2 regions of the Mediterraneibacter sp. 210702-DFI.5.30 genome follow, and region 1 is predicted to be linked to the other one. Evidence: a T-box and tRNA genes for the amino acid it is inferred to sense, from the RefSeq annotation. Region 1 holds a T-box; the other holds one or more tRNA genes.

The links. A T-box is a leader RNA that pairs with one kind of tRNA and senses whether it is charged. The one in region 1 lies ahead of proS (proline--tRNA ligase), so its partner is inferred to be a tRNA-Pro.
Positions count from the first base shown of each region.
Region 2: it has a tRNA-Pro gene. The T-box ahead of proS (proline--tRNA ligase) is inferred to sense a tRNA for this amino acid. The anticodon was not compared.

Region 1 is NZ_JAJCME010000012.1:58,435-63,877, reverse strand. Features, by position in the region: gene fusA (elongation factor G) at 1-685, opposite strand, end outside; gene rpsG (30S ribosomal protein S7) at 707-1,177, opposite strand; gene rpsL (30S ribosomal protein S12) at 1,389-1,808, opposite strand; gene proS (proline--tRNA ligase) at 2,128-3,564, opposite strand; T-box leader at 3,659-3,902, opposite strand; gene LI126_RS11925 (toxic anion resistance protein) at 3,952-5,085, opposite strand; gene LI126_RS11920 (5-bromo-4-chloroindolyl phosphate hydrolysis family protein) at 5,143-5,443, opposite strand, start outside.
Region 2 is NZ_JAJCME010000008.1:6,379-11,821, reverse strand. Features, by position in the region: gene LI126_RS09780 (AzlC family ABC transporter permease) at 1-547, shown strand, start outside; gene LI126_RS09775 (AzlD domain-containing protein) at 589-894, shown strand; tRNA gene LI126_RS09770 (tRNA-Gln) at 1,132-1,203, shown strand; tRNA gene LI126_RS09765 (tRNA-Pro) at 1,238-1,311, shown strand; gene dapF (diaminopimelate epimerase) at 1,456-2,286, opposite strand; gene LI126_RS09755 (ANTAR domain-containing response regulator) at 2,377-2,925, opposite strand; gene glnA (type I glutamate--ammonia ligase) at 3,001-4,335, opposite strand; gene LI126_RS09745 (carbohydrate kinase family protein) at 4,450-5,409, opposite strand.

The DNA of each region.
Region 1 (5,443 bases):
CTACGAGTTCTGTGTGATAAAGCTCAGCTTCATCCTGCATCTCTTCCGGAATATCTGTTACAGTGATGTCTTCCCCCTTCTCATCATTGTAGATGTAGGCCTGCATCTCGAACAGATCGATGATTCCTTTGAATTCGTCTTCTTTTCCGATTGGAAGCTGAAGACAAATAGCGTTCTTTCCAAGTCTTGTCTTGATCTGATCTACAGCATTGTAGAAATCAGCACCAAGGATGTCCATCTTATTGATGAATGCCATACGTGGTACGTTGTATGTGTCTGCCTGACGCCATACGTTTTCTGACTGCGGCTCAACACCACCCTTAGCACAGAATACGCCGACAGCTCCATCAAGTACACGGAGTGAACGCTCAACCTCTACAGTGAAGTCAACGTGTCCCGGAGTATCAATGATATTGATACGATGCTCTAAAGCGCCCGGTTTCACTTTTGTCTTCTCTTCCAATGTCCAATGACATGTTGTAGCGGCTGAAGTAATTGTGATACCTCTTTCCTGCTCCTGTTCCATCCAGTCCATAGTAGCAGTACCTTCGTGAGTATCACCAATCTTATAGTTAACACCGGTATAGTAAAGAATACGCTCTGTCAGTGTAGTCTTACCAGCATCAATATGAGCCATAATACCGATATTTCTGGTTCTCTCTAATGGATATTCTCTTCCAGCCAAGATTTTTTCCTCCTAAAATAATTAGAAACGATAGTGAGCAAACGCCTTGTTTGCTTCTGCCATCTTGTGCATATCTTCTTTTCTCTTAACAGCTCCACCTGTGTTGTTAGCTGCATCAAGAATCTCGTTTGCCAGTCTTTCTTCCTGTGTCTTCTCGCCTCTCTGACGTGAATACATAGTTAACCAGCGAAGTGCGAGTGCCTGTCTTCTGTCAGCTCTAACCTCGATCGGTACCTGGTATGTTGCTCCACCGATACGTCTTGCTTTAACTTCAAGAACTGGCATCATGTTGTTCATAGCCTCTTCAAACACTTCAATAGCCGGCTTCTCAGCCTTAGCTTCTACTCTTTCAAATGCTCCGTATACAATCTTCTGTGCTACGCCTTTCTTACCATCAAGCATGATGTTGTTGATAAGTTTGGTAACAACTTTATTGTTGTATATTGGATCCGCTAATACATCTCTCTTCTGAGTATGTCCTTTACGTGGCACGGTCCTTCCCTCCTTAATCATATTTTCCGGTTTTTCCGGGATTAATTCATCGGTACTCACATGTGTCTTTCTATGAGATCACATTCCATGTGCTCGCAGCCGCGAAATCTATATAGCATCCGCAACCTACGACTAATCATAGTTCTGTTTGTGATACGATTTAACTATTAGTTACACTTATCTAAAATACTATACTGCAATCCGCGACTTCTTATTTAGCGTCTTTCGGTCTCTTAGCACCGTATTTAGAACGAGCCTGTCTTCTCTTAGCAACACCTGCTGTATCAAGTGTTCCACGGATAATGTGGTATCTTGTACCTGGCAGGTCCTTAACTCTTCCTCCACGGATCATAACAACGCTATGCTCCTGAAGGTTGTGTCCTTCACCTGGAATGTAGCTTGTTACTTCGATTCCGTTTGACAGACGAACTCTGGCGATCTTTCTCAGAGCTGAGTTAGGCTTCTTAGGTGTAGCTGTCTTAACTGCTGTACATACACCTCTCTTCTGTGGTGCAGAAACATCAGTTGCACGTTTCTTCAGGGAGTTGTATCCTTTCTGAAGTGCCGGTGCTGTAGATTTCTTCTCAGAAGTCTGACGTCCTTTTCTAACTAACTGGTTAAATGTTGGCATTCTTTTCACCTCCTATGAATTATTCGTTACCTTGGGCTTATGCCTCAAGGGGCTGCGGATAATTAAGTCATTATCCTTATTTGCGCATCAAAAAGACATTGCCTTTTTCCACACGCTCGTTTAGTTTATTACGTTTAGCGCCGAAAGTCAAGGCTTTTTTCGCATTTTCCATATTATTTTTCGTATTATTTTCCATACAAAAATAACAGATGGCACTCTCTTTTTTTCTTAAGAAACCATCTGTTATTTGTTATTAAATCAAATTCTTTTTTCTAGCAACTATGAAAGTAAATCTCTTCTTTATTTTCAACGAAATGAATTAGTATGCCTTGCCCCAGTATACCATATGCTTCGCCGGTTTTCCGCAGCATACACATACATCTGAAAGATGTTCTTCCTCTTCTGGAATACATCTAGATGTAGCTCCGCCTGTCTGAGCTTTGATCTCATCTTCACAGGCTTCGTCTCCACACCACATTGCTTTGATGAATCCAAGGTTCTCATTGAACTTCTCATTCATCTCATCCATTGTTGTTGCTTCATTGATATGAGAATCAAGGAATGCTTTTGCTCTTTCGAACATATCGTTCTGCATTGTCTCAAGAACTTCAGCAAGTTTTGTTGTAAGCTCATCCAGAGAAACAACGATCTTCTCTCTTGTATCACGGCGTACGATAACTGCCTGATTGTTCTCGATGTCTTTCGGTCCGATCTCGATACGTGTCGGGATTCCAAGGATCTCCTGTCCGCTGAACTTCCATCCAGGTGCTTTGTCAGAATCGTCGATTTTCACTTTGTATCCTGCTGCCTTCAGTGTATCAACAAGTTCATTTGCCTTATCAAGAACACCTTCTTTATGCTGAGCGATCGGAATGATCATTGTCTGCACCGGTGCGATTCTTGGTGGAATAACAAGTCCACTGTCATCTCCGTGTACCATGATCAGCGCACCGATGATTCTTGTAGACAGTCCCCAGGATGTCTCGTATACTTCATGAAGTTCGTTATTCTTATCTGAATACTGAATACCGAATGCACTTGGGAAGGAGCTTCCGAAGAAGTGACTTGTTGCTGACTGGAGTGCTTTTCCATCATGCATCAGCGCTTCGATTGTATAAGTATCCTGTGCTCCTGCGAATTTCTCACTCTCTGTCTTACGTCCGGAAACTACCGGGATTGCAAGAACATCCTGTGCAAAGTCTCTGTAGACTCTCCACATCTGTTTTGTACGCTCTTCTGCTTCTTCGTATGTTGCATGGATTGTATGTCCTTCCTGCCACAGGAACTCTCTGGAACGAAGGAATGGTCTTGTTGTCTTCTCCCAACGAAGAACGGAACACCACTGATTCCACACCTTAGGAAGATCACGGTAAGACTGAACTGTCTTGCTCCAGACATCACAGAACAGTGTCTCAGATGTAGGACGGATACAGAATCTTTCCTGAAGTTCTTCCAGTCCACCATGTGTTACCCATGCAACTTCCGGTGCAAATCCTTCGATATGATCCTTTTCTTTCTGAAGAAGGCTTTCCGGGATCATAACCGGAAGGTATACATTCTCTACTCCTGTCTCTTTGAAACGTGCATCCAGGTTCTTCTGAATATTCTCCCACAGAGCATATCCGTTCGGAAGGTAGTTCATACATCCTTTAACACCTGAATAATCACACAGTTTTGCTTCACGCACAACGTCTGTATACCACTGAGCAAAATCTTCTTCTCTGGCAGTGATATTCTGTACTAATTTCTTTGCCATTGTTCTTCTCCTTTTTGTTTTTTTGCATTGCTGCCCCTGACAGCAGTTTGCTTTTACTTTAATATAAAAAATCGCCGGGATATCGCATCCCCACGATAGGGACCGAATATCTCCGGCGGTACCACCCTAATTAATGCAATACATCCATCCTATAATCAAAACCAACACAAATGATCTCTGTATCTGCATTCACTTTCTTCTCCTTTAACGCAGGACCTACGCTGTACTTTCATACAGGGACTCCCGGGCCGGTTCCATACCGTAATGCAAAGGCTCTCACCTGCCGCCTTCTCTCTGAAGCATGCTGCGTATCTACTATTCCCGTTCAACGTCAGTTATCAAATGAAATTCTAACTGATAAAACACCCGCTGTCAAGCCAAAAAGCTTTATCCTCTGATTTCCAGAAGCTTTGCTTTCAATTCATTTTCCATATTGCGAAGTTCCGCCTCCGCTTCCCGGCGTTTTTCTCTTCCTTCTCTCTGAATGTTCATCACTTCATCCAATGTAGAGATCAGTGATTCATTTGTTGCTTTTAATGTCTCGAGATCTGCAATTCCTCTTTCAGACTCTTTTGCAGTCTCAATTGTGGATATTTTTAATGTCTCCGCATTCTTCTTCAACAGTTCATTTGTCATATCCGTCACCTGTCTCTGTGCTGCCGCCGCCTGTGAAGAATGTTCTACTCCAAGTGCGAGAAGCATCTGACTCTTCCACAACGGAATCGTATTCACGATTGTAGACTGGATCTTCTCTACCATCTGTGTATCATTATTCTGAACCAGACGGATCTGTGGTGCGGTCTGGATGGAAATCATTCTCGTCAGTTCAAGATCATGTAACTTCTTTTCAAAACGGTTGCACATCGAATCCAGATCTTTTGCTGCCTGCGCATCTTCCGGGAGACCGCTTACCTGAGCTTTGCTCATCAATTCAGCAAGCTGTGTGCTTCTTACTTCTTCCAGTTTTTTCTTTCCTGCAAGAATATACATAGAAAGCTCTTTAAAATAAGTAAGATTCAGATCATACATTTTATCGAGTATCGCAACATCTTTTAAAAGCTGCACCTGATGGTTGTCCAGTGCTTTCACGATCTGATTCACATTTTCTTCGGCTTTCGAATACTTTGCTTTCATAGATTCAACTTTATTCGATGCTTTCTTAAATATTCCAAGAAATCCTTTGCTCTCTTCTTCATCAAAGCTCTTCAGTTCAGTTACAACATTCGTAAGCAGTGTACCAACTTCTCCCAGATCCTTTGACTTCACATTTTCCAAAGCACTTTCTGAGAAATCTGCCATCTTTTTCTGTGTACCTGCGCCATACTGAAGAATCATAGAAGAATTCGTCAGATCGATCTGCTGTGCAAATGCATCTACCATCCTGCGCTCTTCTTCTGTCAGGATCGTATCATCCAGCTTCGGTTCTTCCGGCTGCACCGCCGTTTTCTTTTCTTCTTCCGCTTGAAACGGTTCCAGTGTCAGTGTCGGCACTGTACTTACATCCTTGAATGCATCACTCATAGCAATCCTCCATTTCTGTTTGTAACTGTTTTGATTCATTGTCTGTTTGGGATATCATTATTTCTTCAGTCCGTCTTCTGTCAGACCTTCCTGCGCAAGCATTGTATGAAGTACTGAAATATCTGAAGATACATCCCATGCTGTATCCTGGAACAGGCTGTCCAGTAATTTCTCAAATGCAATATTCAATGTATCTATCGTATCTTCAATCTCTTTCTTGGAAGAAATGATATTTTCTCCCTGTACCGGCTGTGCATCCAGCTCTTCATACGCTTCAAGAAGTTTCATCGTTGTCGGAAGATAATAATCCATCATTCTTCGCATATCATTCACAGAATCCGGATTCTGCTCCACGCGG
Region 2 (5,443 bases), on a different contig from region 1:
AATTGCTGCAAACTCTCCTTATATTGAGGTCGCAATTGTCACATTGATCACGAATGCACGTTATCTTCTGATGAGCTGTGCCATGAGTCAGCGTTTAAGTCCCGACCTTTCGTTAGGACACCGTCTGCTGATGAGTTATGATATCACAGACGAACTTTTTGGAATTGCGATCAGCAGACCAGGTACTTTAAATCCTTATTATACCTATGGCGCGATGGTAACTCCGCTTCCGGGCTGGGCTTTTGGAACTATGCTCGGTGTCATTGCCGGAAATATCATGTCACCGCGTATGGTCAGTGCATTTAGTGTTGCCCTCTTTGGAATGTTTATCGCTATCATCATTCCTCCTTCGAAGCAGAATAAAGTCGTTGCGGGACTGGTTACTCTTGCATTTATCTCAAGCTTCGCAGCAACTTGCCTGCCTTGGATCTCCACTCTGTCGGATGGTACCAGAACAATTATACTGACCGTCGTACTTTCAGCCGGAGCAGCATTCTTCTTCCCTATACCGACAGAAGATGAAACTTCAGCTTCAACTAAGCAATAATAAAAACGTAACTGTTCAATTACTCAGAAGGAATAAAAATTATGACACACAATATTTATATTTATATTCTTATCATGGGCGGTATCTCTTATTTAATCCGCGTACTGCCGATGACCTTGATTCGAAAACCTTTGAAGAACCAGTTTCTTCAGTCCTTTCTATACTATGTACCTTATGTCACACTAGCAGTGATGACATTCCCGGCGATCCTTCATGCCACACAGTCTCCAATCTCCGGAGTTCTCGCTCTCGTTGTTGGAGTTGTAGCCGCATGGTGTGGTGCCGGCCTGCTGCCGGTCGCAGTTCTTTGCTGCGCAGTTGTATTTATTGCAGAGCTTTTCTTGTAGAGTGATCTTATAGATTTTAGTAACTGTCGATGCCCTTTTTTCTGCCATTGATGCTTTTTTCGCTACCGTCGATACCCTTTTTCGTTTGGCGAAATGAATTATCTTAATTTTCTGACATTTAAGACAATTTCTTTAAAAAGTCTAACGCAAAAATATCAAAAAAGGGGTTGCATTTTTCTGTAGCTTTGATATAATAACCATGTTGTTTGAAACAAGCAACAAACAAAACTCAAGTAATGCGGAATGGTGTAATTGGCAGCACAGCAGACTCTGACTCTGTTAGTAGGGGTTCAAGTCCCTTTTCCGTAGCTGGGAATTTGCTTCGGCAAGTTCCCTATTTTATCGGAGTGTGGCTCAGTTTGGTAGAGCGCTACGTTCGGGACGTAGAGGTCGCAAGTTCGAATCTTGTCACTCCGATGTTTTAAGAGATTACAATTTGTAATCTCTTTTTTGTTATAGTCTCTTTGTTATTAAGTCAATATTATAAACAAAATGCGTTGACCTCAAATTCACAAAAATGAAAATCGGTCAACGCACCATCATTATCTATTCATCAAATCTTTATTTTAGCTCCCCATCAAATACAACGGTTGCCGGTCCTGTCATATAAACTGTGTTCTTCTCCTGATCCCACTGAATCTCCAAATCTCCGCCAAGAAGCTTTACAGTTACTTCATCTTCTGTCAATCCATTCAGAATACAGGAAACAGCTACAGCACATGCTCCTGTTCCGCAGGCAAGTGTCTCCGCAGATCCTCTCTCCCAAACACGCATCTGTACAGTATGTCTATCCAGTACTTTTACAAACTCTGTGTTCACACGTCTTGGAAATCTCTCATGGCTTTCGAATTTTGGTCCGATTTCTTCAATCGGAAGATTATCAACATCATCTACATAAACAACTGCGTGCGGATTTCCCATAGATACGCAAGTCATACGATATTCTTTTCCATCCACAAGAATCGGTTCATCTACAGCTTTATCTCCCTCAGCCACAACCGGAATTTCTGCCGGTGTCAAGATTGGGCTTCCCATATCAACTCGAACCTTCGCAACTTTTCCATTTTCTACGAAAAGCTGAAGTGTTTTGATTCCTGCTAAAGTCTCAACTGTAATCTCTGTTTTGTCAGTCAGACCGTAATCATACATATATTTTCCAACACAGCGAACTCCATTTCCACACATTTCTCCTCTGGAGCCATCCGCATTATACATGGCCATCTCACAGTCTGCCACTTCCGACGGACAGATCAGGATCAATCCATCGGATCCTATTCCAAAATGTCTGTCACTCACCTGGATTGCCAACGCTGATGGATCTTCTACCTTCTCTTCAAAACAGTTTACATACACATAATCATTTCCAATTCCCTGCATTTTTGTAAATTTCATTCTCTTCTCCGTTCCACTGTCATCACTGACAGTCCTCTCATTTGTTATTGTTTACAGCACTTCTTATTCGTTACTGTTAACAGCTGCCTCTTATTCATTCATAATTGTCAGCACCATCTGTGCTGTTTCGAGCATATTAGTCCCACTTTCCATACTGCTCTTCTGTAAATATCGATGTGCTTCCTCTTCTGACATGTTATTTCGTTCTATCAGAAGCGCTTTCGCCTGATCGATTATCTTTCTCTGAGAATCGTCTCTCTTTCGTATCGTTTCTCTGCGCTTTCTTCTCTTCCTGCTCTGTGTCTGCTGAATCATTTCAACGGTATTTACCAAATCATAAACTTTGATTGGGAGTGGAAGTCCTACAACCCCATCCGGCAGTCCATCCATCCACTTATCCGCTGAAGCCACCAAAAGCATGTCAAACGTATCCGGAAGAGATTCTCGTAAATCTGTATACTGCATATCTTGAAACCGATAACCACACACGACAATTCCATCGTTCCAGTTATCAGCATACTGCAAAACCTTAGCTCCTGTCAAACATACCGCAGATACTTCAATACCCGCACGAACCAAACTATTACGGATATTTACTGCATTTTCCCTCTTTGGAAAAACGACAATAATGTTGCTCATATCTGCTCACCTCTTCCGCTAACTACTCTTCTATCAATCCGTTCTCTCTAAATGCCAAATGCCAGGATACCTGAACTACAGCCTGTAAAGATAATGATCGATCTCCCAGTCTGTCACCTGCATACAATATTCTTTATATTCTTTCTTATTTGCTTTTATGATCTTCTCGGCAAGCTCTTTCCCTAATACGCTGATCAGCAGTTCATCTTTCTCAAGCTCTGCTGTAGCAGCCCCAAGCGTTCTCGGCAGTTCTTCCACTTGAAGTTCATCTCTTCTTTCCTGCGTCATCTTCTGAATATTTTCATCAATATTCTTCGGAGGCATGATCTGATTCTTAATTCCATCCAGTCCCGCTTTCAGAAGTACTGCAAGTGCCAGATATGGATTCGCCGTAGCATCCGGACTGCGAAGTTCCAGTCTTGAATTGTCTTCTTTCTCCATAGACACACGGATCAAAGGTCCTCTTGTCTTAGCTGACCATCCCATATAAACGGGTGCTTCATACCCCGGCACAAAACGTTTATAAGAATTGATCGTTGGATTTGTAATACAGGTGATTGCCTTCATATGTTTCATCAAGCCACCAATAAAATAATATCCTTCCTGACTGAGTCCGTTCTCATCCTCTGCGTTATAAAGTGCATTTGTTCCATCGTTTTTATATAAAGACAAATTAATGTGCATTCCTGACCCATAAGTCTCACTCTTCGGCTTTGGCATAAATGTCGCGTGCAGACCGTGTCGTTTTGCGATTGTCTTGACAACCATCTTAAATGTCATCAGATTATCTGCTGTAATCATCGCCTCATCGTAGTGAAAGTCGATTTCATGTTGCGCCGGCGCAATCTCATGATGTGAGGAAATAATCTCAAACCCCATATCTTCTAATGTTAAGATCATATCTCTTCTCGCATTTTCTCCAAGATCCAATGGCCCTACATCAAAATATCCTCCCTGCTCGTGAGTTACTGTTGTCGGTCTACCGTCATCATCTGTATGGAAAAGAAAGAACTCGCATTCCGGGCCGACATTCATCGTATATCCCATCTCTTTCGCCTCCGCAACAGCCTTTCTGAGTACATAACGCGGATCTCCTTCATACGGTGTTCCATCTTTTTTATACACATCACAGATCAGTCTTGCAACTTTTCCCTGCTGTGGTCTCCATGGAAAGATTTCAAATGTACTCAAATCCGGATATAAATACATATCTGATTCTTCCTCATCTGCAACCCCTTCCAAGGAAGAAACATCAAACATACAGCGGTTATCCAACGCTTTTTCAAGCTGTCCTACTGTTACCGCCATATTTTTCATCGTTCCAAAAATATCTGTAAACTGCAATCTGATGAAAGCGACATCTTCTTCCTCTACTATGTGAAAAATATCATCTCTTGTATAGTTATGCATTATTTTTCGACCTCCTTTATCATAAACTGATACGATAAAAGGGCGTTCTCCACCTAAGTTGGAAACGCCCTTGTTTCTGTGTTACATTATAATGATTGACTGTTTTCTTGTCAATTATTTCTGAATCAGTTCAAGAACTTCTTCTTTTACAGGCATTGCTTTGATCGCACCCTTCTTTGTTGTTACAAGTGCTGCTGCCGCATTCGCAAATGTCAGCATCTCTCCTAACTGTTCCTCTGTCAGATTCTCAAAATCATGATCAACCAGATAATTCAAAGAACTTCCACAGAAAGTATCTCCTGCACCGGTTGTCTCAATTGCTTTCACTGAAAATCCCGGTCTCTCTACGCGCATGCCTTTGTAATAAGCTCTACTTCCGTCTTTTCCCATAGTCAGAAGAATCAGCGGAATATTGTATGTCTCCTGCAGATATGCGATTCCCTCATCATAGTCTTCCTTACCGGATACAAACTGAATTTCATTATCAGAGATCTTCAGGATATCACATTTTCCAAATCCATACTCCATCTGCTCTTTTGCAAGATCAAGAGAGCTCCACAGCGGCGGTCTCAGATTTGGATCAAAGGATACAAGGCAACCATTTGCTTTTGCTGTTTCTACCGCTTTCTTTGTCGCTTCACGCACACCTTCATGTGTCATAGAAAGTGTTCCAAAATGAAAGACTTTTGTATCTTTTACTACTTCTGGATTCACTTCATCTGCAGTAAGCATCATATCCGCTCCCGGATTACGGTAAAATGAGAATTCTCTGTCTCCATCTGGGAATGTATGTACAAATGCGAGTGTTGTATTCACATTTTCGTCAACCATCAGATTGGAGGCATCGATTCCGGCTTCCGTAATCGTATCTCTTAATAACGCTCCGAACTGATCTTTTCCAACTTTTCCTATAAATGCTGTCTTCTTTCCCATCTTGTTCAGAAGTGCCAGCACATTACACGGTGCACCTCCCGGGCAAGCCTCAAACATATTGTTTCCCTGCTCGCTTTGTCCATTCATTGTAAAATCAATCAGAAGCTCTCCTAATGCGATTACATCATATTTCTTTGCCATGAAGTTCTCCTCCCATTTCTTGTTTTATTACTTT